DNA from 3 places in the Streptomyces sp. Qhu-G9 genome. Region 2 is predicted to be linked to each of the others. Evidence: riboswitches for the same ligand, from Rfam matches in the RefSeq annotation. Region 2 holds a riboswitch; each other region holds the start of a gene.

Region 1 (9,381 bases), 5.5 Mb from region 2:
CCGCGTTCGGCGGGGCGCTGATCTCGCTCAGCCTCTGGCTGACGGTGAGCTGGGCCTCGGACCCGTACTACTACGGCAACGACCTCCCCTACCTGATGGCCTGGCTGCCCCTCGTCCTGGCCGGCGCGTCGGTGTTCTCCGTGGACGCCATGATCCGCTCCCGGCGCAGGCACCGGACGGGCGCCTACTAGCCACCCGCCCTCGCCGGGGTACAGCATTCCGCACGTCCGCGGCTCAGCCGCGGACGTGCTTGTCGTCCCGCCCGGGCAGCTCGCGGTGGTCGCCGCGCTGACGGCGCAGTCCGTGCGCCGCGCTGCCCGCCAGGGCCGCCAGGCACAGCCCCGCACTGGTGAGCGGGATCACCGCGAACCACGGGGTCTCCCAGAGGCCGCCCGCGTCGCCGGCGTAGACGACCCCCGTGAGGGTGAGGAAGAAGCCCGCGACGAGCCGGCCGGGCTGGAACTCATGACGCAGCACGGGCCACCTCCGCCTGTCCGATTCCGACTTCGAGAGTGAGGTCGAGCGTGCCGCCGTCCTTGCTCCCGTCCGCGGGCGCGAGGGTCAGCTCCTTGTGCTTGCCGGGAGCCACGTCCACGTCCTGCTTGTCGTCACCAGGCAACTGGATGTCACCGACACCCACCTCGATGAGCAGCTTCACCGTCGCGTCCTTCGGGACGACCACCTTGAGCTGCCCCATGCCCACCTCGGCGTTCGTCGTCACCGTCTGGCCCTTCTCCAGGTCGATCCCGCTGAGATCGAGTGTGCCGACGCCCGTGCCGACGTTGTAGTCGTCCAGTACGGCCGACGCCGTGGCCGGTGCCCAGTCCGTGCGCACCCAATGGGTGCTGATGTCCTTCGGCAGTGCCGCCGAACAGGCCAGCAGGGCCGCCGTGACGATCGCGAGGAAGACCGACCCCGCTCCCGTACGCCCGAGGAACGCGCTCACCGCGATGCCCAGGCCGAGCACGGCGAGCGCACAGGCCAGACCGGTCTGCAGACTGGTGCCGAGCGCGTGGTCCTCCCAGGTCAGGCTCGTACCGAGCCCGCCCGCGAGGAGGGCGAGCAGGAACACCCAGCCGCCGATCCAGCGGGAGCCGCGCGGTGTGGCCTCCCGCGACCGCGGATCCCTGCCGGAACCGCCGCCGTGCGCGATGGTGACCGCCGCCGCGATGTCACGCTCCCGCGCGCCCCTGGGGCCCCACAGATAGCCCGTGCCGCCCTCGTACGTGCCGTCCTTGACGATGGGCTCCCGCCACCAGGAGGGGAAGGAGGCGGGCACGGGCGGGGCCTGGGCCTCCGGCGGGGCGTCGGCGACGGCCTGGGCGGCGAGCGGGTCGGGGTCGTGGGCGCCGCGCTGCCGCGACCAGTAGCCGGCGCCCGCGAGCAGCAGCGCGAGCGTCGCCGCGAAGGTCAGCACGCCGCTGTTGTTCAGCATGGAGAGGAACACCCCGCACCCGACCAGGGCGAACAGCACGGCGGCCAGCGCATGGCCGTCCACGCGGCCGGTGAGGAGCTTGCGCACCTCGTTCTCCTCCTCGTCGTCGTAGGCGACGAAGAGCCAGGCGAAGCCGTAGAAGATGAGGCCGATGCCGCCGGTCGCCGAGAGCACCGCGAGCACGATCCGGAAGATCACCGGGTCCATGTCGCACTGCCGCCCGAGCCCCGCGCACACACCGCCCAGCATCTTGTGCCGCCGGTCGCGCCGGAACCCGCGCGCGACCCCGGGCACCTCCGGGTCCCCGCCCTCCCCGCGCTCCCCGGGCGGGCGCGGCCCCCCGCCCGCGGCCGCCGGGGCGCCCGCGGGCACGGCGTCCCGCGGCTCGGCACCCGGGGCCGGGCCCGCCGCGGCGTGCTGCTGATCTGTCATACGTCCATGGTGACGGCCGAGGCGGCCCGGCGGCAGTCGGTACGACCCTGGCCGAACCCTGAGATCGACCCCGGGAACAACCCTCATACGCGGCGTACAGGCCGTCACGGCCCCTCCGGCGCCGTCCGGGAGGCCGGGTTTCGAAGATCAGGGGAGTCTCGGGGGTGGACCCTGATGCCCGGCGGCGCCCGGCATGTGAACATCGATGGCATGCCGGAAGCCGCAACTCTGACCGTCGAGGACCCGCGGCCTCCGCGCAAGCTCTACCGCAGCAGCGACGGACGCTGGCTCGGGGGCGTGGCGCGGGGGCTCGCGGGGCATCTCGGCCTGCCCGTGATCTGGGTGCGGCTGGTCTTCGTGGGCCTGTTCATGGCGGACGGCCTGGGAGCCCTGCTGTACGCGTCGTTCTGGTTCTTCGTCCCGCTCGGCGTCGGCGGCGTGGACGCCCAGCGGCCTCCCGCGCTCGCCACCGAGACGGCGCCCGACGGCCGCCGCAGGCTCGTCGCCCGCAAGCCCGACAAGGGCCAGATCGTCGCGCTGCTCGCCATGGTCGTGGTGGCCATGATCTTCGTCGGGAACGTCGATCTGAGCGGCGGGGCCAAGGCCTACCTCTGGCCCACCGTCCTCGTCGGCGCGGGCGTGGCCCTGGTCTGGCGCCAGGCGGACAATGCGCGGCGGGCCCGCTGGATGGAGGCCGGCCGCCGCAAGCGCACGATCTCACTGCTCCGCTCCGCGGCCGGGGTCCTGCTCGTCGCCGCGGGAGTCTCCGGGATGTTCGTCCTGCAGGGCTCCGCCGCCCACCTCGGTTCGGTGCTGCAGGCCGCGCTCGCCGTCCTCGTCGGGATAGCGCTGCTGGCCGGTCCGTATCTCGTGCGCATGACCCAGGACCTCTCCGAGGAGCGCCTGATGCGCATCCGCGCGCAGGAGCGGGCCGAAGTCGCCGCGCACGTCCACGACTCGGTGCTGCACACCCTGACACTGATACAGCGCAACGCGGAGAACGCGAGCGAGGTCCGGCGCCTCGCCCGCGCCCAGGAGCGCGACCTGCGCAACTGGCTCTACAAACCGGAGGGCACCGGCAAGGACGAGGCGGAGGAGCCCGACACCCTCGCCGAGGCCGTCAAGCGCAGCGCGGCGGAGGTCGAGGACAAGCACGGGGTTCCCATCGAGGTCGTGGTCGTCGGCGACTGCCCCCTCGACGACAGGACCGGCGCCCAGATGCAGGCCGCGAGGGAAGCCATGGTGAACGCGGCCAAGTACGGTGGCGAGGGCGGCGCGGTGCAGGTCTTCGCCGAGGTCGAGGGAAGGACCGTCTTCGTGTCGGTCCGGGACCGCGGTCCCGGATTCGACCTGGACTCGATACCCGCCGACCGCATGGGCGTCAGAGAATCGATCATCGGCCGCATGGAGCGCAACGGCGGGACGGCGCGGCTGCGCGCGGTGCCGGGCGGCGGCACGGAGGTCGAGCTGGAGATGGAGAGGGCGGAGACATGAGCGACGCGAACGAACCGACCGGAGCGGCCGGGCCGGACGCCGGTGCGCCCGGCGCGGGCGCGGCCGGCGCCCCCGATCCGGCCGTCACCGGCCCCGGACGACACGTGCGCGTGGTCCTCGTCGACGACCACCGCATGTTCCGTACGGGAGTCCAGGCGGAGATCGGGCAGACCGAGCGGACCGGCGTCGAAGTGGTCGGCGAGGCCGCGGACGTCGACCAGGCGGTCACGGTCATCACCGCGACCCGCCCCGAGGTCGTCCTCCTCGACGTGCACCTGCCGGGCGGCGGCGGGGTCGAAGTCCTGCGCCGCTGCTCGCCGTTGATGGCCGACGCCGAGCAGCCGGTGCGGTTCCTCGCGCTGTCCGTGTCCGACGCCGCGGAGGACGTCATCGGTGTGATCCGCGGCGGCGCCCGTGGCTACGTCACGAAGACGATCACCGGCACCGACCTCGTCGACTCCGTCTTCCGCGTCCAGGACGGCGACGCGGTCTTCTCGCCCCGCCTGGCCGGCTTCGTCCTCGACGCGTTCGCGTCGACCGACGCCCCGCCCGTCGACGAGGACCTCGACCGCCTCACCCAGCGCGAGCGGGAGGTCCTGCGCCTCATCGCCCGCGGGTACGCGTACAAGGAGATCGCCAAGCAGCTGTTCATCTCGGTGAAGACCGTCGAGTCGCACGTGTCGGCGGTGCTGCGGAAGCTGCAGCTGTCGAACCGGCACGAGCTGACGCGGTGGGCGACAGCGCGACGGCTGGTCTGACGGCAGGGTTCCACCGCACGGTCTGGAAGTCCGTGCGGTCGACGTGCCGACCTGCTCCGCGGCGCGACGCAGGTCGGCCGGGCCGCGGTCCCGGCCGGTGGGGGCCGCGACGCCTGCGGCGAGGCAGGCCCGCTCACGCCACGCGAGTGGCCCCCGCGAACGGCATCTCGTCGATCGGCGCCACCCGCACCGGCGCCGACGGGTTGGGCGCGTGCACCATCTGTCCGTTGCCCACGTACAGCCCCACATGGCTGATGCCCGAGTAGAAGAACACCAGGTCCCCGGGCTGCAGTTCGGACCGGGACACGCGTCGGCCCGCGTTGATCTGCGCGTACGTCGTCCGGGGCAGCGAGAGGCCCGCGGCGCGGTACGCGGCCTGCATCAGACCCGAGCAGTCGAAGGCGGCGGGGCCCGTGGCACCCCACACGTACGGGCTGCCGAGCTTCCCGTAGGCGTAGGAGATCGCCGCCGCCGTACGGGAGTTGGGCGCCTGTGCGGAGCTACCCGCGCCCAGGTCGCGCGGCGCCGGGGCGGATCGTGAGGCGCGGGCGGTGTCCGCGTCGTCCGCACCGATCCGCGCCCGGTCCTCGTCCGACAGCCCCGACAGGAGCCGGCGCGCCTCGCCCAGCTTCCCGGTGACCGTCTTCTTGTGCCGCTTCAGTTCCGCCTGCTGCGCCTTCAGCGACGTGAGCTCGACGTGCGCGGCCCCGCGCAGCTGCTCGATCTCGCGCAGCTGGGTCCGTACGCGCGAAACCGTCGAGGCCTGCCTGTTGCCTGCGCGCTCGGCGAACGCGGCCCCCTCCAGGTACTGGTCGGGGTCCGAGGAGAGCATCAGTGCCAGAGAGGGATCGACGCCCCCGTCCCGGTACTGGGCGGTCGCCAGCGAACCGAGCGCGTCCCGCTCGGAGTTGAGCCGCTCCGTCTTGCGCGCGGCCTCGTCCTGCAGGGTGCCGAGCCGCCCCGCCGCCTTCCCGGACTTCTCCTTCGCCCCGTTGTACTTCTCGGTGGCGACCTCCGCCTCCTGGTACAACTTGTCGACCTTGGCCCTCACCTGAGCCGGCGTCAGCTCGGGCGAAGCGGCTCCGGTCCCGTCGAACCCGGTCGCGCTCGCCGCCCCCGCGAGGGCGATGGTGAAGGCGGTACGGGCCGTACCACCGCCGAGTGAGCGCTGTCTGGGCTTACGGTGCGCTGCCACGTGCGATCCACGTTCCTTCCGTACGGCCGCCGGGACACGATGTGTCCGAGGCGGCGGTTCTCAGGGGCCGGTTGCACGTCCGGCGGCGGCCCGCACAGGGGGAGCGGGACGCCGCCGGACCCTTCTCGGCGGTGGCGCCGGCAGCCGCCCCTGGCCCGGGCGGTTGTGGTGGGAAGCCGGTCACCTCGGGAAGGACGCTAAACCTGGTGATGTGCCCGGGGTAACGGCATGTACGGAAGTGGTGACAGTCGGGCACGGGCTGACCGGATGCGACCGCGATCCGGGCCAGGCGCCACCGACTTGGCGCGATGGGCTGACCGAAGCGCGGATTGCGGGGGAGCGGCACGCAGGACGGTGCTATGGGCTCCGCCAGGGGGTGCCGAGCAGGCTGCCGCAGGGGTGTCCGGACCGGGGTGGTGCGAGGCGGTATCCGGACGTCCGGTTAGGGTCCGGGCTCATGGACGTACTCATTCATGTCTTCGTCGCCCTGCACATCATCGGCATCGCCTCCCTGCTGGGCGGATTCCTCACCCAGATGAGGGCGATGGGCGACGGCACGGCCCGCTTCACCCCCGCGATGCTCCACGGCGCGCTGACCATGCTGGTCACCGGCGCGGTCCTCGTCGGCCTGAACCAGGCCGACGACCAGACCGTCAACAACATCAAGATCGGCGTGAAACTGGCGCTGCTGGTCGTGATCCTCGGCCTCGTCTACGTGAAACGCGACGAGGAGAGGGTGGAGAAGGAACTGTTCGGCCTGGTCGGGGCACTGACCACGGCGAACATCTTCATCGCGGTTCTCTGGACCTGATCTCCGGCCGGGCCTGATCCCGGGCCGGACCGGGGCACGCGCGCGTGCCGTGCCCCCCGTCGTGCCTCCCGCCCCGAGGGCCCCTGGGCCCCCGCCCCGAGCGGCGCCTCTACGCCGGCCGCACCACGCTGTGGATCGGCATGTAGTAGACCGACTCCTCGCGGACGTACGAGCCCGGCTTCGGGGCGTGGATCATCATGCCGTCGCCGATGTAGACGCCGACGTGGCTGATGTCGTCGTAGAAGAAGACGAGGTCACCGGGCTGAGCGCTGTTCAAGGAGACCGTCGAACCGGTCTTGACCTGGTCCCACGTCGTGCGCGGGAGGGTGACACCGGCGGCCTTCCAGGCGCCCTGGGTGAGGCCGGAGCAGTCGTACGAACCGGGGCCGCTCGCGCCCCAGACGTACGGCTTGCCGATCTGGGCACGGGCGAAGGCGAGCGCCTTGTCGGCCTTGGCGGTGGAGGCGGAACCCGGGCCGGCGCCCGGCACGCCTCCCGTTCCCGTGGAGGTCCCCGTGCCGGGCTGGGCCTGTGCGGCCGCCTCCTGCCGCCGGCGGTCCGCGTCGGCCGCCTGCCGCCGGGCCAGTTCGTCGGCCCTGCGACGGGCCTCCTCCTGCTTCTCCCGCTCGATCGCGGCGAGCCGGACCCTCTCCTCGGCGGTCAGCTTCGAGAGGAGCGCGCGGGCCTCGGCGAGCTTCCGCTGGACATCGGCCTTGGACGTCTTCAGCGTGCTCTGCGTCGTGGTGAGCGTCTCCAGCCCCTCGGACGCCTCCTGCCGCTTCTTGGTGGTGGCGGCCTGCTGCGTCGCGTAGTCGTCGACGGCCTGCTGCTGGCGGGCCGTCAGCCGGTTCATCAGCTGGGTCCGGTCGAAGTAGTCCTGCGGGTTGTCCGCGAGGAGGAGGGACGCCGAGTCGGGGGCGGAGGCTCCCGTGCGGTACTGCGCGGAGGCGAACGTCCCGAGGTCCTCGCGGGCGGCGTTGAGCTTCTCCGTGCGCTGCGCCACGTCGTCGAGCAGAGTGCCGACGCGCTTGCGCTGCTTGGTGGTCTTCTCCTTGGCCGCGTTGTACTTCTCGGTGGCCGTACCGGCCTGCTGGTAGAGGTCGTCGATCTTCTTCTGGACCTCCTCCGTGCTCGGCGTGGGCTCCGTGGCCGGCGAGGCGTCCGCCGTCTGGGAGAGCAGGGCCACCGAGGTCAGAGCCGCGGTGGCGAGGGCCGGGGTCCGTATGCCCATGGGACCGGGGGGCCGCGACTTGCGGTGTGGCGCCACGAGGGCGTCTCCTTCCGTGATCCGCCTACCGGGTTAGCTGTCGGGTTCGGGCGGGTGCTTCGGAAGGTTTGCCCTACGGTCCTTGTCCCGCGAGGGAGTCGGACCGATTCACCCCAGGATCGGTTGGGTCCCCGGTTCCGGCGGCCGCGAAGGCGTGCCGGATTCGGCGGAGTCCGCTCGGCCCGGCGATGTTCGCCGGTGCGGGTCGAGCGGCCTACAGGAAAGTTAGCCAATTCGTGTGGCTCCTGTGAAGTTTGATGTGCGAAATGCCCGATACATTTTCGTGACCTCGAAGTTTGATCTTGCCCTCCGGTGTCAATTGTCCCTGATATGTGCTGAGTTGTCCGGAGGGGTGGCTTCCGGTCGGCGAGGGCGTTGGCTTTCAATCAGCCAGAATTGGGCGGCAGCGCCGAACCGTGGAGGCGCGAGCGGGCAGGTGGTTCCACGTCGACGCGCAGGCCGGCTCGGCCCGCTCGGTGACGGAACGCGACTCGGTGACGGAACGCGACGGGCTCGATGGGGAGAGTGAGGGGCCGGGGGTGCCCGGTACCTGTGGGGCTCCCGCGTCCGGGGGGGCGTCGCCGGGTGAGGGCGGCCGCCGCGTTCGGATTCCGCCGAGTTTCCGGGGTGGCGGCGGGGTGTCAGTGGGGGCGCCTAGACTCGGAGAGCGATGAGCAGCCTCTTTGACGACAGCTTCCTGGCGGACCTCAAGCCCTCGCAGGCCCACGAGGAAGAGCCCCCGCCGCCGCCCGAGGACCAGGCGCCGGATCCCGTGCCGGACGACTTGTTCGGCGGTCGCTTCGACGTGCCGCCGAGCAGGGAGGGGTACTACCGGGACGGCGCCTCCAGGCCGCTCGTGGACCCGGCCGCCCTCCTGGACGGGCTGAACGAGAACCAGCGCGCGGCGGTGGTCCACCACGGCTCCCCGCTGCTCATCGTGGCCGGTGCGGGCTCCGGCAAGACGCGGGTGCTCACGCACCGGATCGCCCACCTGCTGGGCGAGCGCCGGGTGCACCCGGGCCAGATCCTCGCGATCACCTTCACGAACAAGGCCGCGGGCGAGATGAAGGAGCGCGTCGAGCAGCTCGTCGGCCCGCGTGCCAACGCGATGTGGGTGATGACCTTCCACAGCGCGTGCGTCCGCATCCTGCGCAGGGAGTCGAAGCAGCTCGGCTTCACGTCGTCCTTCTCGATCTACGACGCCGCCGACAGCAAGCGCCTCATGGCCCTGGTCTGCCGCGACCTGGACCTCGACCCCAAGCGGTTCCCGCCGAAGTCCTTCAGCGCCAAGATCTCGAACCTGAAGAACGAGCTGATCGACGAGGAGGACTTCGCCGTCCAGGCCACCGACGGCTTCGAGAAGACCCTCGCCCAGGCCTACGCGATGTACCAGTCGCGGCTGCGCGAGGCGAACGCGCTGGACTTCGACGACCTGATCATGACGACGGTCAACCTCCTGCGTGCCTTCCCCGACGTCGCCGAGCACTACCGCCGTCGCTTCCGCCACGTCCTCGTCGACGAGTACCAGGACACGAACCACGCGCAGTACGCCCTGGTGCGGGAGCTCGTCGGCACCTCCGAGCACCCGGTCGACGTACCGCCCCGCGAGGACGACCTCCAGCCCGCCGAGCTGTGCGTCGTCGGTGACGCCGACCAGTCGATCTACGCCTTCCGCGGTGCGACCATCCGCAACATCCTCCAGTTCGAGGAGGACTACCCGAACGCGACGACGATCCTGCTGGAGCAGAACTACCGCTCCACCCAGACGATCCTCACCGCGGCCAACGCGGTCATCGAGCGCAACGAATCGCGCCGCCCCAAGAACCTGTGGACCAACGCGGGCGCGGGCGCCAGAATCACCGGCTACGTCGCCGACACGGAGCACGACGAGGCCCAGTTCGTCGCCGACGAGATCGACCGTCTCACCGACTCGGGCGACGCGAAGGCGGGCGACGTCGCCGTCTTCTACCGTACGAACGCCCAGTCCCG
Region 2 (9,381 bases):
CTTCAGCGCCATGGCGGCCGTCTACGACACGATGCGGTTCGTCAGCTGCGAGGTGGAGACCGTCTGCCTGGGCCAGGCCGCGTCGGCCGCGGCGGTACTGCTGGCGGCCGGCACCCCGGGCAAGCGGTCCGCCCTGCCCGGCGCCCGCGTGCTGATCCACCAGCCGTCGTTCTCCGAGCCCGTCCAGGGGCAGGCGTCCGACCTGGCCATCCAGGCCGACGAACTGCTGCGCACCCGCACCCGGCTGGAGGAGATGCTCGCGCTGCACACGGGCCGGAGCCGCGAGCAGGTGAGCGCGGACATCGAGCGGGACAAGATCCTCGACGCCCCGGCGGCGCTGGAGTACGGCCTGATCGACCGGATCGTCCCGAGCCGCCGAGCGGCTTTCGGCACACCCGGCGCGAGGTGAACCGCCGGTGCTCCCACCCGAGTTGCCCCCGCTGCCGGCGCTGACCCGGGCCGAGGCCGAGCTGATCGACCGTTACCTGGAGGTGGTCGACCTGCTCGGCCGGATCAACCCGGCACACTCCGGGGACACCTACCGCGGACTGCGTGCGGCCCAGGCCCTGGTCGGCAGGGCCACCGCACTGCGCGACGCCCTGACGCTGATGCACCAGCGGGGCGAGCACGAGGTGCACGCGCCGACCCTGGCGCGGGCCCTGCGCGTCCTGGACGGTGAGCGCCGGGCGGGCCGGGTCGCCCTGCCGCCCGGCTCCGGCACCTGACGCACAGCCACCGGCCCGGCGTCACACGGGCATCTGACGAGGCGTCCGGGCAAGGGTTGAATCGGACCAAACGGTGTACCCCCGGATGGCGTAGACGGGGCTGCTTCTTCAGGCCCCCGGAACTTGCGCAGCACGCGCACCACCAGGGCGGAACAACCCGTTCCGGTGCTGGTACGGGGGTCCCCCGCCCTCTCGACGCCTTCAATGGAAAGGGCTGTCCACCCGAACGGGTGAGTGGTGAGTAAGCCCACAAATCGCCGATTCCGCTCGGCTTTTGGGACATCAGTGCGTCAAGATCCCTTCCGACGACAAGACCCCGCCACAAGCGGCGGGGCGATCCGGGCGGACGCCGAGTCCTGCCGCCGCCCGGATGACAGGTCGACAGAAGTGGATCGGCAGGAGTGGAGGACCCAAGCACGACGGGTCGCCGGAACGGTCACGCCATGACCGGGCCGAGCAGCCCTTGGGGTGAAGCCGCAGCAGCGGCCGGGCAACTTCGCCAGCCCGAATCCGACAGGTCATCCTTCACAGGCGGCTGACGAAGGGTTGCGCATGACTGCGCTCAATCGTGTCCCGTCGCTGTTCACCAGGGCCGGTACCGCATCGGCTCTGACCATCGCCGCTGTCGGCGGCGGCATTGTGGCCCCGGGCTTCGCGTCCGGTGCGGAAGCGGCCACACCCGCGACGAAGGCACTTCAGGTGGCGGCCTCGAAGAAGGGCTCCCCTTACAAGTACGGAGCGGTGGGGCCCAAGCGCTTCGACTGCTCCGGCCTGACGCTCTACTCGTTCAAGAAGGCGGGCAAGAGCCTGCCCCGAACGGCCGCGGCGCAGTACAACAAGACGAACCACATCTCCGCTTCGAAGCGTAAGCAGGGGGACCTCGTCTTCTTCCACTCCGGCCGGAACGTCTACCACGTCGGCATCTACGCCGGGAAGGGACGGATCTGGCACTCCCCGAAGACCGGGGAAGTGGTGAAGCTCCAGAAGATCTGGACGAAGAGCGTCTGGTACGGCCGGGTGAGGTGACCTGCCCCCGGGGTGGCAGCGGCGATCGCCGCTGCCACCCCGTGAGGGGCCGTGGCGTGATATTCGCGGCTGAACGGTTACTTGTTCAGCTATGGCCGAACGTCACCACCACGAGGAGCGCAACGAGACCCGACTCGAGCGCGCCGACCGCAACTTCAACGAGCTCCTCCAGGAGCTGCGGGTCACGCAGACCGGCGTACAGATCCTCTTCGCCTTCCTGCTGACCCTCGCCTTCACCCCGCGGTTCCCCTCCCTCGACGCGATGCAGCGCGCCACGTACGTCACCACGCTGCTGCTGTCCGTTCTGGCCGCGACCCTCTTCACTGCCCCCGCCGCACTGCACCGCCGGCTCTTCCAGCAGGGCGCCAAGCCTCAGGTCGTGCACGTGTCGTCGCATCTCGCGCAGCTCGGCATGGCCGCCCTCGCGCTCGCCCTGTCCGGCTCCGTCCTGCTCGTCGTGGACGTGGCGGTGGACCGGGCCGAGGGTATCGCCGCGGGCTCGGCCACTCTGTTCGTGTGCACCGGCCTGTGGGCCGTCATGCCCTACCTGGTGAAGCGCGCCACCGTCAAAGGCGCGAACGGGAAGGACGAGGACGGCTCGGAGGACGGGTAGCTCAGGCCGGCGTTCCCGGCTTCGGAGGGGACAGGTTCAGTCCGCCGGTACCGGCGCCACCGGAACGGTCCAGGGCAGCATGATCGACACCGTCTTTCCGCCCTCCCTCGTGGGCCGGACCGTGAGCTTGCCACCGCACTCGACGGTGAGCCAGCGGACGATCACCATGCCGCGGCCGTTGTCCTGCTGGACCGCCGCGGGCAGTCGCTTGGGGAAGCGCGGGTGGCTGTCGGTCACGCCGATGCGCAGTTGTTCGTCACGGTCGAGCGCGATGTCCACCGTGAAGGTGGGTGACTGCCCGAACGTGTGCTGGACGGCGTTCGTGGCGAGCTCGGAGACGATGAGCCGGACGGTGTCGGCGGCCTCCGAGCCGGACGGAAGCCCCCATTCGGCCAGGACGTCGGTGACGTACGTGCGGGCGGCGTGGACCGAGGCGGGATCGCTCGGCAGAGTGACGGATGCTTCCTGGTGGTCTGCCATGGCGACGTCGTCCCTTTCCCCACGGGACCGGAGTCCGACACGAAGCGGTTGATTCGAGTACGGTCCCGGACTGGTGCTTGCGCCAGAGTGCCACTACCTCGCCGTTCACGGTGCCGATCCACCAAGATATGCATATATCTGTCGCTCGAAGCGGTGAACTCTACGACCGCCGACCGTATTTGGGCGGGCCGCCGATTCGTCCTCTACCGTCGGCGTGATGCCGGACGTCATAGCGTCGGCGCGACGGTCGGAAGGAGACGGCCATGCAGTACGGTCCCGCGGTGCGCCGACGGAAACTCGGCGCCGAACTGCGCGCCCTGCGTGCCCTTGCGGGCCTCACGAGCGGTGAGGCGGCCCGGCTCGTCGGCTGGCACCAGTCGAAGGTGAGCCGGATCGAGACCGGCCGCAGCGGGGTCAAGCCCGCGGACGTACGGCTGCTCCTGGACGCGTACGACGTCCGGGACGTGGAACTGCACGAGTTGCTCGTCGCACTGGCGGGCTCTGACGACGACGGCCGGCAGCACTGGTGGCGGGCCTACCGGGGGCTTCTGCCGTCCACCTACAGCGACTTCATCAGTCTGGAGTCGCAGGCCGGCGTGATGCGCACGCTGGAGAACTCCGTCGTGCCGGGGCTCCTGCAGACACCGGAGTACGCCCGTGAGGTGACGCGCGCCGCCGTGGACGGGGCGCCCGACAGCAAGGTCGACGCCCTGGTGGAGGTGCGCCTCGCACGCCAGGACGTCCTGCGTTCGAATCCACCGCTCCGGCTGAGCGCCGTCCTCGACGAGGCGGTGCTCCGGCGAACGGTGGGCGGACCGGAGGTCATGGCACAGCAGTTGGAGCGGCTCCGCGAGGCCGCGCAACTCCCCCACGTGCGGATTCAGGTGCTGCCGTTCGGAGTTGGGGCCCACATCGGAGTCACCGGGCCCTTCGTTATTTTTTCGTTTCCGAGCAAATCTGATCTGGATGTGGTTGTTCTCGACCACTTGACGAGTAGCCTCTACCTCGAACGGAAAGAAGACCTCCAGGCCTACAGCGAGGCCTTCGACTCCCTTCAGGTCCACGCCCTTTCGCCCGAGGACACGTTGGATTTCATCGCCGGTGTAGCTGACGGCGCATAAGGAGGCACCATGCCCGCCATGCCTCGGTACGTACCTTCCAGCACTCATCTGCACGGTGTGCGGTGGCAGCGCAGCAGCCGCAGCACGGGAATGAACAACTGCGTCGAGACAGCCCGTCCCGGCTCCGGCCCGTGGGCCGGTCTGCTCGCGGTACGGGACTCCAAGAACACGCCGGGCCCCGCCCTGCTCTTCGCCCCCGCCGCCTGGGAGGGCTTTATCGCCGCGCTTCGATGATCACGCGCACGGCCTGGTCGAGCTGTCCGTCGGTGAGGTCCGCGCGGGCGGTGAGCCGCAGCCGTGAGATGCCGTCCGGTACCGACGGGGGACGGAAACAGCCGACGGCCAGTCCCGCAGCACGGCAGTCCGCGGCCCAGCGGACCGCCTGCTCCGGGGAGGGAGCGCGCACGGAGACGACCGCGGCGTCCGGCCGTACGGCTTCGAGTCCCTCGGCCGTCAGCCGTTCGTACAGAGCCGTCGCCACCGCACGCGCGCGGGCGGCCCGTTCCGGCTCCCGGCGCAGCAGACGCAGGGCCGCCAGGGCCGCGCCCGCCGCGGCGGGGGCCAGACCGGTGTCGAAGATGAAGGTGCGGGCCGCGTTCACCAGGTGGTCGATGACGTGGGCCGGTCCGAGGACGGCACCACCCTGGCTGCCGAGCGACTTCGACAGCGTGACGGTCGTGACGACGTCGGGCGCACCCGCGAGTCCCGCCGCCCGTGCGGCACCCCGGCCGCCGTCGCCGAGGACGCCCAGACCGTGCGCGTCGTCCATGACCAGGGCCGCGCCGGATGCCCGGCAGGCGGCGGCCAGGCCCGCCAGCGGGGCCGCGTCGCCGTCCACCGAGAAGACCGTGTCGGAGACGACGATCGCGGGCCCGGCATGCGTGTCCAGCGCCTTGCGTACCGCCTCGGGGTCCGCGTGGGCGACGACCTGGGTGGTGCCGCGCGCGAGACGGCAGCCGTCGATCAGCGAGGCGTGGTTGCCGGCGTCGGAGACGATGAGGGAGCCGTGCGGCGCCAGCGCGGTGACGGCGGCGAGGTTGGCCGCGTACCCCGAGGAGAAGACGAGGGCGGACTCGAAGCCGCAGAATCCGGCCAGCTCGCGTTCGAGTTCCGTGTGTAGTTCCGTGGAGCCGCTGACGAGCCGGGAGCCGGTGGCGCCGCCGCCCCACGTGCGGGCGGCCCGGGCGGCGGCCTCCGTGACCTCGGGGTGCCGGGCCAGGCCCAGATAGTCGTTCCCCGCGAGGTCGAGCAGCGCGGAGTCGGCGGGGCGCGGACGCAGGGTGCGGACCAGTCCGGCCCGGTGGCGCGCCCTCGCCTGCTCGTCGATCCACTCGAACGGCGATCGCGCCATGTGTCCTCCGGGCCATCAGGTGCGGGTGTGCGGGTGTTGCATGGAGTGCCGGCACATGACGTTCCGCCCGGCGGCCCCCACGGCCTTTTGTAGGCAACGCACAGACCCTAGCCGGACCACCAGCGGGCCATGATGTGGCAATACCCACACCTCGAACCGTCTCTGTTGTCCGGTCCCTCCTTGGCCCGGTGCGGTCGGATAGGCCAGGATCGGACCTCATGGACCTGCTGAACACGCTGGTGGACAAGGGGCTTCGGCGCGAGCTGCCGACCCGCGACGAGGCGCTGGCCGTGCTGGCCACCTCCGACGACGAACTCCTCGATGTGGTGGCCGCGGCCGGCAAGGTACGCCGGCAGTGGTTCGGCCGGCGGGTGAAACTCAACTACCTCGTCAACCTGAAGTCGGGCCTGTGCCCCGAGGACTGCTCGTACTGCTCGCAGCGGCTCGGTTCCAAGGCCGGGATCCTCAAGTACACCTGGCTCAAGCCCGACCAGGCTTCCGAGGCCGCGGCCGCCGGGCTCGCGGGCGGCGCCAAGCGGGTCTGTCTGGTGGCGAGCGGACGCGGTCCCACCGACCGGGACGTCGACCGGGTCTCGGACACCATCAAGGCGATCAAGGACCGGCACGACGGCGTGGAGGTGTGCGCCTGCCTCGGGCTCCTGTCGGACGGCCAGGCCGAGCGGCTGCGCGAGGCGGGCGCCGACGCCTACAACCACAACCTCAACACGTCCGAGGGGACGTACGAGGCGATCACCACCACCCACACGTACGCCGACCGCGTGGACACGGTCCAGAAGGCGCATGCCGCGGGTCTGTCCGCCTGTTCCGGGCTGATCGCGGGCATGGGCGAGAGCGACGAGGACCTCGTCGACGTCGTGTACGCCCTGCGGGAGCTCGACCCGGACTCGGTCCCGGTCAACTTCCTGATCCCGTTCGAGGGCACCCCGCTCGCCAAGGAGTGGAACCTCACCCCGCAGCGCTGTCTGCGCATTCTCGCGATGGTCCGCTTCGTCTGCCCGGACGCCGAGGTGCGGATCGCGGGCGGCCGCGAGGTGCATCTCCGTACGATGCAGCCCCTCGCCCTGCACCTCGCCAACTCGATCTTCCTCGGTGACTACCTGACGAGCGAGGGACAGGCGGGCAGGGCGGACCTGGACATGATCGCGGACGCCGGGTTCGAGGTGGAGGGCGCCGGCGAGGTGACGCTCCCGGAGCACCGGGCCGCGGCGGGCGCGGGGTGCGGTTCCCGCGCCGAGGCCGGATGCGGCTCGCACGCGGAGGCGGACGCGGGCTGCGGCTCGCACGAGGGCGGCGGATGCGGCCCCTGCGGTCCGGCCGCCGCCGAGCCGGCCCCGGCAGGCACGCGGGTTCCCGCCGAGGCCCGTACGGACCTGGTCGCGGTACGCCGCCGCGGTGCCGGAACGGATCTCGCCCCCAATGCCTGACCCGCACGTCCTGGGCCTCTCCGTGCCCGAACTCCTGGAGCTCGACCGGCGGCACGTCTGGCATCCCTACGGGCCCATGCCCGGCCGGCAGGAACCCCTTGTCGTGGAGTCGGCGAGCGGGGTGCGGCTGCGGCTGGCCGGCGCCCGGGACGAGCTGATCGACGGCATGTCCTCCTGGTGGTCGGCGATCCACGGCTACAACCACCCGGCGCTCAACGAGGCGGCCCGCGACCAGCTCGGGCGGATGAGCCATGTGATGTTCGGCGGGCTCACCCACGAGCCCGCCGTACGGCTGGCGAAGCGTCTTGTCGACATGTCCCCCGAAGGACTGGAGCATGTCTTCCTGGCCGACTCCGGATCGGTGTCCGTCGAGGTCGCGGTCAAGATGTGCCTCCAGCACTGGCGTTCGCTCGGGCGGCCGGGCAAGCAGCGCCTGCTGACCTGGCGCGGCGGCTATCACGGGGACACCTGGCAGCCGATGTCGGTGTGCGATCCCGAGGGCGGGATGCACGAGCTGTGGCAGGGCGTGCTCCAGCGCCAGGTGTTCGCGGACGCACCGCCGGCCGCGTACGAGGAGTCGTACGCCGACCATCTGCGTGCGCTGATCGAGCGGCACGCGCACGAGCTGGCCGCCGTGATCGTGGAGCCCGTGGTGCAGGGTGCGGGCGGGATGCGGTTCCACTCACCCGCGTATCTGAGGGTGCTGCGCGAGGCGTGCGACGCCCACGACGTGCTGCTCGTGTTCGACGAGATCGCCACGGGCTTCGGACGTACGGGGACTTTGTTCGCGGCCGGGCACGCGGGTGTGACGCCCGATGTGATGTGTGTGGGCAAGGCGCTGACCGGCGGATACATGACGATGGCGGCCACGCTGTGCACCTCGCGGGTGGCGGAGGGCATCTCGCGGGGCGAGGTGCCGGTCCTCGCCCACGGTCCGACCTTCATGGGCAATCCGCTCGCCGCCGCGGTGGCCTGTGCCTCGATCGACCTCCTGCTCGGCCAGGACTGGCAGACCGAGGTCAAACGCATCGAGGCGGGCCTGCGGGACGGGCTGGCTCCGGCGGCGGAGCTGCCGGGCGTCAGGGACGTACGCGTGCTCGGGGCCATCGGGGTCGTACAACTGGACCATGCCCTTGACGAGGCGGCCATGGCGACCGCGACCCGGGCGGCGGTGCGCGAGGGCGTGTGGCTGCGGCCGTTCAGGGACCTCGTCTACACGATGCCGCCGTACGTCACCGGGGACGCCGACCTGGCGCGGATCACGGCGGCCGTGTGCGCGGCGGCGCGGGAGGGCTGACATGACGGTGCTGGTGATCACGGGAACGGGTACGGAGGTCGGCAAGACCGTCACGACCGCCGCCGTCGCCGCGGCGGCCGTCGCGGCCGGCCTGTCGGTGGCCGTGCTCAAGCCCGCGCAGACGGGTGTGGTGCCGGGTGAGCGCGGGGACGCCGACGAGGTGGCACGGCTCGCGGGCGCGGTGACGTCCGTCGAACTCGCCCGATATCCCGAGCCGTTGGCGCCCGCCACGGCGGCCCGGCGGTCCGGTCTCGCGCCGGTGCGGCCGCAGGAGGTGGCGGAGGCCGCGGGCAAGCTGGCCGCGGCGCACGATCTCGTGCTGGTCGAGGGGGCGGGCGGGCTGCTCGTACGGTTCGACGACGAGGGCGGCACGCTCGCGGACGCCGCGCGGCTGCTGGACGCGCCGGTGCTGGTGGTGGCCTCGGCCGGGCTCGGCACGCTCAACACGACGGAGCTGACCGCCCGCGAACTGCGGTTCCGTCGGCTCGACCTGCTCGGCGTCGTCGTGGGCAGCTGGCCGGACGAGCCCGATCTCGCGTCGCGTTGCAATCTGGCCGATCTTCCCGTGGTGGCGGGGGCGCCTCTGCTGGGCGCCCTGCCCGGGGGCGCCGGGCGGCTTCCCGCCTCCGTCTTCCGCGCGAGCGCGGGCAGTTGGCTGGCACCGCGTCTGTGGGGCACGTGGGACGCGGAGGCATTTGCGGCGGAGCGGACCGGCGGCTGACCCGCCTCCGGCTCAGTCCTCCGAGGCCAGGAGACGGACCAGTTCTATGCGTGAGCGGATGCCGAGACGGGTGAAGACGCCGCGCAGGTGATGGTCGATGGTGCGGGGGCTGAGCAGCAGGCGGGACGCGATCTCCCGGTTGGTGGCGCCCTCGGCGGCCATGCGGGCCACCAACAGCTGCTGGGCGGTGAGAACGGCGGCCAAGGGCCGTGCGGCGGCCTGGGGCCGGGCCGGTTCGCCCAGTGCGCGCAGCTCGGCCCTGGCCTGGGCCGCGCAGTGCGGGGAGCCGAAGTGTTCGAACGCCTCGAGGGCGCTGTGCAGCCGGTCACGGGCCTCCGTACGGTTGCGCAGCCGGCGCAGGGCGCTGCCGAACAGGAGTTCCGTACGGGCGCGTTCGAAGTCCCGGGTCCCGTCGGCGTGGAGGCCGAGAGCGGTCCGGTAGTGGTCGGCGGCGTCGTGGCCGGTGGCCAGCAGGGCCCGGCAGCGGGCGCTCAGGGCCAGGTCGTCGGGGCTGCGGACGGCCCTCGCCCAGCGGTCGTAGTCGGCGTGGGCGGCGCGCGCGACCCGGGTGTCCCCCGTGCGGACGGCGGCTTCCACGTAGT
Region 3 (9,381 bases), 5.6 Mb from region 2:
ACTCCACCGAGGATCGCCACTTACCGCATCATCACGACTTGAGTGCCGTATGGAACGCGATCCCGTCGAGGATGTCGTGCTCGCTCACGACGACCTCGTGCGCGCCGGTCCTCTCCATGACCGCGAGCAGGACGAGGGCGCCGGCCCCGATGACGTCGACGCGACCCGGGTGCATCGAGGGGATCGCGGCCCGTTCGGTGTGCGTGGAGGCGAGCAGCCCCTCGGTGATCTCGCGGACGCGCTCGCGCGAGATCCGGGAGTGGTGGATGGCCTCGGAGTCGTACTCCGGAAGGTCCAGGGCGATCGCCGAGACGGTGGTGACGGATCCGGCGAGGCCGACGAGAGTGCGGGCCTCGCGCAGGGGCACGGACTCCTCGGCGAGGTCGAGGGCCGCCTCGATGTCGGCGCGGATCGCCCGGATCTGCTCCTGGGTCGGCGGGTCGGTGACCACCCCGTCCCGGACGAGGTGCCGTTCCGTCATCCGTACGCAGCCGATGTCCACCGAGCGGGCGCCCCGCACGTGGTCGTCGCCCACGACGAACTCGGTGGAGCCGCCGCCGATGTCGACCACGAGGTAGGGCCTGGCGAGGTCGTCGCGGCCCGTCAGCTCCTTGGTGGCGCCCGTGAAAGAGAACTCGGCCTCCTGGTCGCCGGAGATGACCTCGGGTTCCACTCCCAGGATGTCGAGGACACCGCGGACGAACTCGTCCCGGTTCTCGGCGTCCCGGGAGGCCGAGGTCGCCACGAAGCGCAGCCGCTCCGCGCCGTGCTCCTTGATCACCGCCGCGTACTCCCGGCAGGCCGCGAAGGTGCGCTCCAGGGCCTCGGGGGCGAGCCGTCCCGTCCGGTCGACGCCCTGCCCGAGCCGGACGATCGTCATCCGCCGGTCCAGATCGACGAGTTCGCCGGTCTCCGGGTCCGCGTCCGCGACGAGCAGCCGGATGGAGTTGGTACCGCAGTCGACGGCAGCGACGCGTGTCATGACGTGGTCTCCTGTTGCGATCGTTCGTCCCTGTCGAGGGCTCCGCCCCGACCCCCCGCTGCACGGCCTTTTCCAGGGGGGCGGGGAACCGCGCGACCGGCCACGGCGGACCCGCACCCGGCACACCCAGCCCCGCCCGGCCCGGCGTTCACTCCGCCGGCGGCACCACGCACGCGCCCTTGCGCCACCACTGCGGCAGCATCGCGATGGCCTCGTCGCCCAGGGGGTTGACCCCCGGCCCCGCGGCCAGCGAGTGCGCGACGAGGACATGCAGGCACTTCACCCGGTCCGGCATCCCGCCCGCGCTCGGGAACCCTTCGAGCACCTCGATGGAGTCACGGCGGGCGACGTAGTCGTCGTGAGCGGCCCGGTAGGCGGCGGCCAGCCCGGGGTCCGTGGCGAGGCGGTCCGTCATCTCCTTCATGACCCCGTTCGCCTCCAGCGTGCCGATGGCGGAGGCCGCACGCGGGCACGTCAGGTAGTAGGTCGTCGGGAACGGCGTGCCGTCGGGGAGGCGGGGAGCCGTCTCGACGACGTCGGGCTGCCCGCAGGGGCAGCGGTGCGCGATCGCGCGCAGCCCGCGCGGCGGCCGCCCGAGCTGCTGCTTGAAGGCCTCGACGTCCGCGTCGGTGGGCTCGGTGCGCGGAGTGGGCTGCGGGGGCGTTTCCATGCTGTGGGGTCTGTGTCCTTCTGGTCAGTTCACTGGTCGGAGGCGTCGGCCTTGTCGACGCCGTCCCAGACGTTGGCGTACCAGGCCCGGTCGGCCGCCGTCTGATCCGTACGCGTCTTCTTCGCCGCGTCGGGGTCGATCACGATGTAGCCGGTCTCACCCGGCATCACGTAGTGCAGCCGTTCCCGGATGCGCTGCTCGGCGTACGCGTCGTCCTGCCACCGCGCCTTCAGGTCACGCAGCTGCTCGACCCGCTCACGGGCCTGCTCGCGCTGCCGCTGGAGGTCGGCGACCTCGGCACGCTGGGAGACGTACTGCCTTATGGGATAGGCGAGGGCCACGACGAGCGAGCAGAGGACCAGGGCGAGGAGCGCCGCGCGGCCGGTCAGCCGTGAGCGGTGCGCCTGCCGTTTGGTCTGGGAGCGGTAGACACGGGCTGCGGTCTGCTCACCGAGCGCCCGCAGCCTGGTCGCGGTGGAGAACCGGTCACGGTCCTTCACAGCCATCTGTCCCGCCTCCCCGATACGTACGTACGTCCCCGCACACGGTACGGGACCGGGTACGGGGACGTACGTACGACGGGGCTGTCACCCCATGTCGCGGGGCCGGACTCAGCCCTTGTAGCGGGGGAACGCGGAGCGGCCCGCGTACACCGCGGCGTCGTCGAGGATCTCCTCGATGCGCAGCAGCTGGTTGTACTTGGCGACGCGGTCCGAGCGGGCCGGGGCACCGGTCTTGATCTGGCCGCAGTTCACCGCGACGGCGAGGTCGGCGATGGTGACGTCCTCGGTCTCGCCGGAGCGGTGGGACATCATGCACTTGAAGCCGTTGCGCTGGGCCATCTCGACGGCGTCCAGCGTCTCGGTGAGCGAGCCGATCTGGTTGACCTTGACGAGCAGGGCGTTGGCGGAGCCCTCCTCGATGCCGCGGGCGAGGCGCTCGGGGTTGGTGACGAAGAGGTCGTCGCCGACGATCTGGACCTTGTCGCCCAGCTTCTCGGTGATGACGTTCCAGCCGGCCCAGTCGTCCTCGTACAGCGGGTCCTCGATGGAGACCAGCGGGTACGCGGAGACGAGCTCCTCGTAGTACTCGGTCATCTCGGCGGCCGAGCGGGACTTGCCCTCGAACTCGTACTTGCCGTCCTTGTAGAACTCGGACGCGGCGACGTCCAGCGCGAGGGCGACCTGCGTGCCGGGGGTGTAGCCGGCTTCCTTGATGGCCTCGACGATGAGGTCGAGGGCCTCGCGGTTGGAGCCCAGGTTCGGGGCGAAGCCGCCCTCGTCACCGAGACCGGTGGACAGGCCCTTGGTCTTCAGCACCTTCTTGAGGGTGTGGTAGACCTCGGCGCCCCAGCGCACGGCCTCGGAGAAGGACTCCGCGCCGATCGGGGCGATCATGAACTCCTGGATGTCGACGTTGGAGTCGGCGTGCGACCCACCGTTGAGGATGTTCATCATCGGGACCGGCAGCAGGTGCGCGTTCGGTCCGCCCAGGTAGCGGAAGAGCGGCAGGTCGCTGGCCTCGGAGGCCGCGTGGGCGACGGCGAGGGAGACGCCGAGGATGGCGTTGGCGCCGAGCGAGCCCTTGTTGTCGGTGGCGTCCAGGTCGATCATCGCCTGGTCGATGAGGCGCTGCTCGGTGGCGTCGTAACCGACGAGCTCCGGGCCGATCTGCTCGATGACGGCGAGGACGGCCTTCTCGACACCCTTGCCGAGGTAGCGGTTGGGGTCTCCGTCACGGAGCTCAACAGCCTCGAAGGCACCGGTGGAGGCGCCGGACGGGACGGCGGCACGACCCGTGCTGCCGTCGTCGAGGCCGACCTCGACCTCGACCGTGGGATTGCCTCGGGAGTCCAGGATTTCCCGGGCTACGACGACGTCGATGGACGGCACGAGCATCTCCTTCTGGGATGTGACGCAAGCTACGCCGGGCCGAAGGGGCCCGGTTGGGCGCAGGCCTGGGGTGGCCCTGCGGGACGAGCCTAACCGGCCGCCGGGGATCGACCGGCCTTCGACCGTCCCCTGGACAGAACCGAGAGTAAATTGTTTCCGAACGGAACAAAGCGAGAACGAAAAAAGCCCCGCCCCGGTGCGTACGGGGGAACACGCACCGGGGCGGGGAGCCCGTGGGGGACGGGGGTGGCCCTCACGAGACCTCCACTATGGGGGACACGGATGTGAGGGCGCTGTGGTTCAGCCGCGATTCGACGGCGGGCCTCAGTTCCGGCCGAGGCTGAGCGGCCAGGGCCTCGGCCGGGACAGGGCGCCCGCACGGTCGAAGTGGGGGTCGCGGCCGCCGGATGTCAGCTGAGGTGGAGCTGCTGACCCGGGAAGATGAAGTCGGCGTCGTCGACGATGTCGTCGTTCAGCTTGTACAGCTTCTGCCAGCCGCCCTTGACCTTCTCCTTCGTGGCGATCTCGCTGAGGGTGTCGCCCTTGACGACCTTGTACTCGCCGTCGCCCTTCTCGACCTTCTTGCCGGTCGGGGTCTCGACGGTCTTCTTCGCGGTCGAACGCTCCTGGGAGCGCGAGGCACGCTGCTCGGAGGACTGCGAGTCCTGCTGCTGCGACTGCGAGGTGCTCTGGCCGGAGTCGCCCGAGCCGGAGGGGGCCGCGCCACCGCCGGTCGAGGCACCCGAGAGGCCCACGCCACAGCTCGGCCAGGCACCCTTGCCCTGGCCCGCGAGGACCTTCTCGGCGACGGCTATCTGCTGGGACTTGGAGGCCTGGTCGGCGGTGGAGGCGTACGAGGTGCCGCCGTACGCGGCCCAGGTGGAGGCCGAGAACTGCAGGCCGCCGTAGTAGCCGTTGCCGGTGTTGATCGACCAGTTGCCACCGGACTCGCACTGGGCGACGGCGTCCCACTCGGAGGCGGTGGCGGCGGAGGCTCCCGTGGCGCCCATCAGCGGGACGGCGACGGCGGCGGTGGTGACACCGGCCAGCGTGGCGATGCGGGTGGCCTTGGACGGGCGGCGGTGCTTGCCCTTGCGGTAAAGCAGCATGAAGTGATCCCCTCACCGACGCCTGCGAGGTGAGCTGTCGGGTTCGGGCCGAGTGAGTTGCCCGGCCGCGCGACACTGCTGTCACGCGGCTTAACCCCAAGCCGTACCTGGTCTCGACGACCGGGCCCGGCACTTACCTTGGGTCCCCCGCTCCTGCCTACGGCGCTTGACGCGACGACTGTTCCCGTACGGCCGTTGGCAGGATTCGGCGTTGCGACCGTCGGGGCTCACGAGTGGCGAGCGGTCACGACCGTAGACACGGAATCCACCGGATTTCAAAGACGATCAGGCTCTTGAGATCCATGTCTCACTTTCACCAAACCGGACATTCAGCGCGAACTACCGCTGGTTTTCGCCCGATTCGGCGCCTTGGTCACTACTTGCTCGCCGCGGGCTCACTGCCGAGGTCGAGCCTCTGACCGGGAAGGATGAGGTCCGGGTCGGAGCCGATGGTCTCCTCGTTCGCGGCATAGAGCGCGCGCCACCCGCCCTTGAGGTCAAGGGAGTCGGCGATGCTCCAGAGACTGTCCCCGGAGTGGACCCCGTACGAGCCGTCCTCGGTCGCGACGCGCGAGGTGCTGTCCCCGCGGGAGGCGTGCCGGCCGGTGGAGTCGCCCCCGCGGGCACCGGCGGCGTCGTCGGCGCTGCCGCCGCGATGGCGGCCGGATCCGCCCGCGTCCGCCGAAGCGTCGCCGCTGCGGGACGACTTGTCCGAATCGTCACCGTTCGCCGCGCTGCCCTTGGAAGAGCTGTCCGAATCCTGTGCGTCCGCGTCGGCGTCGCTACCGGAGTCGTTCGAGGAACTCGTACCGTTGTCGGCGGACGAGTCGGACTTCGTACTGTTGTCACTCTTTGTCGCGTCCGGGTCGGGCGACGGACTGGCGGAGTCCTCGGCGAGGCCCGTGTCGACGTCGGCCGAGTCGGAGCCCTGCGTCAGGCCGGCGACGAGACCGCAGGTCGCCCAGGCGCTCGTCCCCTTGGCCGCGAGGACCTTCTCGGCGACGGCTATCTGCTGCGAGCGGCTGGCCTGGTCGGCGCTCGGCGCGTAGTCGAGACCGCCGTGCCCCTCCCACGTCTCCTGGCTCATCTGGAGTCCGCCGTAGAGGCCGTTGCCGGAGTCGGCGCTCCACGAGCCGCCGCTCTCGCACTCCGCGACCGCGTCCCAGGTCGTACCGCTGGCGGCACTCGCACCGGACGCGCCGAGCAGGGGGATCGCGATGGCCGATCCGGTCACGCCCGCCGCGACGAGGAGCGCCGGAGCCTGGCGGGGGCGACGGTGACGACCGTTCCCGGAGAGCATGCGATGGCCTTTCAGGTGACAGCAGGGAATGCGCAAAGGGCAAGCGGATGCTGCCGTTTGCGACTGCTGCGACGGGTGGGACCAGCCGCATTGATGGGTGAACGTATAGGCACTCGAACTCTTGTCACAAGTCGATGCAGGGCGGATAACGTGAAGATCACAAAGTTGACGGCGTCTCATGTTTCGTCAGGCTCGGTGACGGCCCTCTCAGGACTTCGCGACCGGGGTGAACTCCACCGGAAGCGTGCGCAATCCCCGCATGATGAGCCCCCCACGCCACCTCAAATCTGCCGAATCCACCGCGAGTTGCAGGTCGGGGAGGCGGGTCAGGAGCGTGTTCAGCGCGGTCTGGCCCTCCAGCCGGGCCAGGGGCGCGCCGAGGCAGTAGTGAATGCCGTGGCCGTAACCGAGGTGCTGGTTGTCACGGCGGGAGAGGTCGAGGGTGTCGGGATCCCCGAACCGCTCGGGATCGCGGTCGGCCGCCGCGAGCACGACGAGTACGGGGTCTCCGGCGGCGATGTCCTGCCCGCCGATGCTGAGCCGTTCGGTGGCGAAACGCCAGGTGGCCAGCTCCACGGGCCCGTCGTAGCGAAGCAGTTCCTCGACGCCCGTCTCCAGGAGGTCCGTGTGCCCGGCCGCCAGTGAGCCCTGCAGCCGTCGGCGCTGCTCGGGGTGGGTGAGCAGCGCGTACGTGCCGTTCCCGATCAAGTTCACGGTTGTCTCAAAACCAGCGAACAGAAGGATGAAGGCCATCGCCGCGGCCTCGTTCTCGGTGAGGTGCTCGCCGTGGTCCGAGGACCGGATGAGACCGGAGATGAGGTCCTCGCCCGGGGCGGGCCGGTCCGTGAGTTCCTCGCGCTTGCGGTGGATGAGCTCGGCGAGATAGCCACGCATCTTCTTGACCGACCGGGCGACGCCGCCTCTCGGTCCTCCCCCGTGCCGGATCATCATCCCGGCCCAGTCCCGGAAGTCGTCCTGGTCCTCGCGCGGGACGCCGAGGAGATCGCAGATGGCGTAGATGGGGAGCGGGAAGGCGAACTCGTGGATGAGGTCGGCCTCCCCCTTCTCCGCGAACCCGTCGATCAGCCGGTCCGTCAACTCCTGGACCCGGGGCGCGAACTCGGCGACCCGCCGGGGCGTGAACGCCTTGCTGACGAGCCGCCGGAGACGGGTGTGGTCCGGAGGATCGATATTGAGCAGATGCGTCATCAGCTCGGCCTTCCGCTCCCCCGGAATGCCCGTCTTGCCCTTCGCGTGCGCCGGCTCGGCATGATGCGCGGGGTTCTTGCTGAGCCGGGCGTCGGCGAGGGCCTGCTTGGCGTCCGCGTACCGGGTGACCAGCCAGGCCTCCACTCCGCTGGGCAGCTTCGTCCTGTGCACGGGCGCGTGTTCGCGCAGCCACGCGTACGCCGGGTAGGGGTCGGTGGCGAACTCCCAGGTGAAGAGTTCGGGGGCGGGATCCCCCGCGGGCGGCTCGGCAGGTGTTTCGGTCACCCCTCGACGGTATCGGCAGGGGTGACGTGAGCCCGCCCGGCGTCTGCACGGCCCGCGCCCGCCCTCCGGGGCCGGACGGTCAGGCCTCGCCGGCCCGTATCGCGTCCCGGTAGACCCGCGCCGCCGCGCGCAGTGCCGCCTCCGGGTCCACGCCCTGTTCCTCGGCCCGCACCGCCAGGGCCAGCAGTTCGTAGCCGACGCCCTCGCCCCGGGGCAGGGCGACCTCGAGGCCCGCCGTGCGGGCGCGGGACGCCAGCTTGGCGGCGAGCGCGAGGCCGGGCTGGCCGAGGGGGACGCCTTCCGTGACGGACGTCCGCTGCTTCTCCACCGCCTTGGTGCGCAGCCAGTGCTCCTTGACCTCTTCGGGGGTCGAGGCGCTCTCGTCGCCGAACACGTGCGGATGGCGGTGGATCAGCTTGGTGACGATGCCGGCCGCCACGTCGTCGATGGAGAAGGGCTCCGATCCGTCCTCCGGGCTGCCCTCCTCGGCGATCCGGGCGTGGAAGACGACCTGGAGCAGTACGTCGCCGAGCTCCTCGCGCAGCTCGTGCCGGTCGCCCTCCTCGATGGCCTCGACGAGTTCGTACGCCTCCTCGATGCCGTACTTGGCGAGGCCCTTGTGGGTCTGCTGGGACGACCAGGGGCACTCGACGCGGATGCGGTCCATGACCTGGACGAGGTCGAGGAGCCGGGCGCCCGGCAGGTCGTAGGAGGCGGGGAGCAGTTCGAGGTCGGGCATCGGGACGCGGCCCGTACCGGCGAGGCGGGCCAGGCCGTCGGTCAGGCGCGGTTCGCCCTCACCGGTGGCGACCACCGCGACCGTGTGCCCTCCGGCGCAGGCGTCGACCAGCTCCTGGGCGTCCGGCGCGACTTCGTCGACTTGGACGCCTGCCTCGCGCAGGTACGGCAGCTGGGGGTGCGCGCCGTCCGCGCACAGGACGCGGTCGGCGCCGTGCAGCGCCTGCCATGCGGGCCAGGACAGCAGTCCGGGCGCGACGCGGTGGCTGGTGGTGAGCAGGACGATGCGCCCCGGGCTGGATGCGTTCACACCCCGAACGTAACCCACGCCGCCGACAACATGGTCATGACTGTGGACGGCGCGGGGGCGCCCCGGGGCTAGGCCGATTCCCGGCTTCCCGCCGACGTGACCTCGCGCAGCCACGGCAGCTTGGCGTCGACGCGGCTGCTCTTCTCGACGTCCCAGGTGCCGTAGCGGGGGTTCAGGTCGACGCCCAGCTTCTTGGACGCCTCCGACAGCGCCTTCCAGAAGGCGGGCCGGCTGGTTTCCGTGCCGAGCGCGGTGGCCAGCTTCTGGGCCTCGATCTGGACGCGGAGGTTGTCGTCGAGCCGCTCCGGCGGGACCCCGTACTGCTGGAGCCAGGCCACCTCCAGTGCCTTGGCGTCGCCCGCCTGCTGTTCCAGACCCGCGCGGGCCTGCTGGATCTCCTTGCGGGTGACGGTCACACCGGCGTCCTTGGCCGCCCGGTGCAGGACGCGGTCGAGGACCATGCCGTGCAGGGTGTCGCGGGTGAGGCCGCCGGACTTGGCGATGGCCTGCTCGTACTGCGCCTCGCCCGTGGTGGCGGCCCGCTGTGCGGTCCGTACCTCGTTCACCCGGTTCTCCAGCTGGGAGACCGTGATGCGGTCGGCGCCGACGACGGCCGCGGCACCGGGGTGCGCGTCGTTGCCGCAGGCGGCGAGGAGGGGGGCCGCGGTGACGAGTGCGGCGGAGAGGAGGAGCGCGGTGCGACGGCGGCGGTGCAAGGAGAACCTCCTGTAGGAGATTGTGCGGCGGTGCACAAAGTCTTGCGGTGATCGATGGTAGGCAGGGGACCGGCTCTCGGCCACCCATTCGACCCAACGATTCGCCTGGACTTCGGGCACCGTTGCGGAGTCGTCTCCATCCTCACGCGCCACGGCGGTTGCGGGCGGTG

What was found. Region 2 has a riboswitch for cyclic di-AMP ahead of O1Q96_RS15855 (C40 family peptidase). Riboswitches for the same ligand answer to the same signal wherever they lie in the genome.
Region 1: it holds a riboswitch for cyclic di-AMP, as region 2 does, so the genes downstream of both, O1Q96_RS40145 (C40 family peptidase) here and O1Q96_RS15855 (C40 family peptidase) in region 2, are expected to answer to the same signal.
Region 3: it holds a riboswitch for cyclic di-AMP, as region 2 does, so the genes downstream of both, O1Q96_RS40625 (LysM peptidoglycan-binding domain-containing protein) here and O1Q96_RS15855 (C40 family peptidase) in region 2, are expected to answer to the same signal.

The regions. Positions count from the first base shown of each region.
Region 1 is NZ_CP114283.1:8,653,253-8,662,633, reverse strand. It holds gene O1Q96_RS40180 (DoxX family protein) at 1-191, shown strand, start outside; gene O1Q96_RS40175 (hypothetical protein) at 235-477, opposite strand; gene O1Q96_RS40170 (PspC domain-containing protein) at 464-1,867, opposite strand; gene O1Q96_RS40165 (ATP-binding protein) at 2,078-3,361, shown strand; gene O1Q96_RS40160 (LuxR C-terminal-related transcriptional regulator) at 3,358-4,119, shown strand; gene O1Q96_RS40155 (C40 family peptidase) at 4,253-5,314, opposite strand; gene O1Q96_RS40150 (hypothetical protein) at 5,772-6,125, shown strand; gene O1Q96_RS40145 (C40 family peptidase) at 6,235-7,392, opposite strand; cyclic di-AMP (ydaO/yuaA leader) riboswitch at 7,400-7,571, opposite strand; gene pcrA (DNA helicase PcrA) at 8,063-9,381, shown strand, end outside.
Region 2 is NZ_CP114283.1:3,179,431-3,188,811, reverse strand. It holds gene O1Q96_RS15865 (ATP-dependent Clp protease proteolytic subunit) at 1-409, shown strand, start outside; gene O1Q96_RS15860 (hypothetical protein) at 417-725, shown strand; cyclic di-AMP (ydaO/yuaA leader) riboswitch at 1,095-1,274, shown strand; gene O1Q96_RS15855 (C40 family peptidase) at 1,278-1,751, shown strand; gene O1Q96_RS15850 (DUF6328 family protein) at 1,843-2,364, shown strand; gene O1Q96_RS15845 (ATP-binding protein) at 2,401-2,844, opposite strand; gene O1Q96_RS15840 (helix-turn-helix domain-containing protein) at 3,108-3,965, shown strand; gene O1Q96_RS15835 (DUF397 domain-containing protein) at 3,975-4,199, shown strand; gene O1Q96_RS15830 (8-amino-7-oxononanoate synthase) at 4,180-5,316, opposite strand; gene bioB (biotin synthase BioB) at 5,535-6,761, shown strand; gene O1Q96_RS15820 (adenosylmethionine--8-amino-7-oxononanoate transaminase) at 6,754-8,058, shown strand; gene bioD (dethiobiotin synthase) at 8,060-8,779, shown strand; gene O1Q96_RS15810 (helix-turn-helix transcriptional regulator) at 8,792-9,381, opposite strand, start outside.
Region 3 is NZ_CP114283.1:8,763,109-8,772,489, forward strand. It holds gene O1Q96_RS40605 (Ppx/GppA phosphatase family protein) at 32-982, opposite strand; gene O1Q96_RS40610 (DUF501 domain-containing protein) at 1,131-1,652, opposite strand; gene O1Q96_RS40615 (FtsB family cell division protein) at 1,682-2,158, opposite strand; gene eno (phosphopyruvate hydratase) at 2,264-3,544, opposite strand; gene O1Q96_RS40625 (LysM peptidoglycan-binding domain-containing protein) at 3,955-4,653, opposite strand; cyclic di-AMP (ydaO/yuaA leader) riboswitch at 4,658-4,828, opposite strand; gene O1Q96_RS40630 (transglycosylase family protein) at 5,030-5,953, opposite strand; gene O1Q96_RS40635 (cytochrome P450 family protein) at 6,161-7,447, opposite strand; gene O1Q96_RS40640 (nucleoside triphosphate pyrophosphohydrolase) at 7,527-8,513, opposite strand; gene O1Q96_RS40645 (SurA N-terminal domain-containing protein) at 8,564-9,211, opposite strand.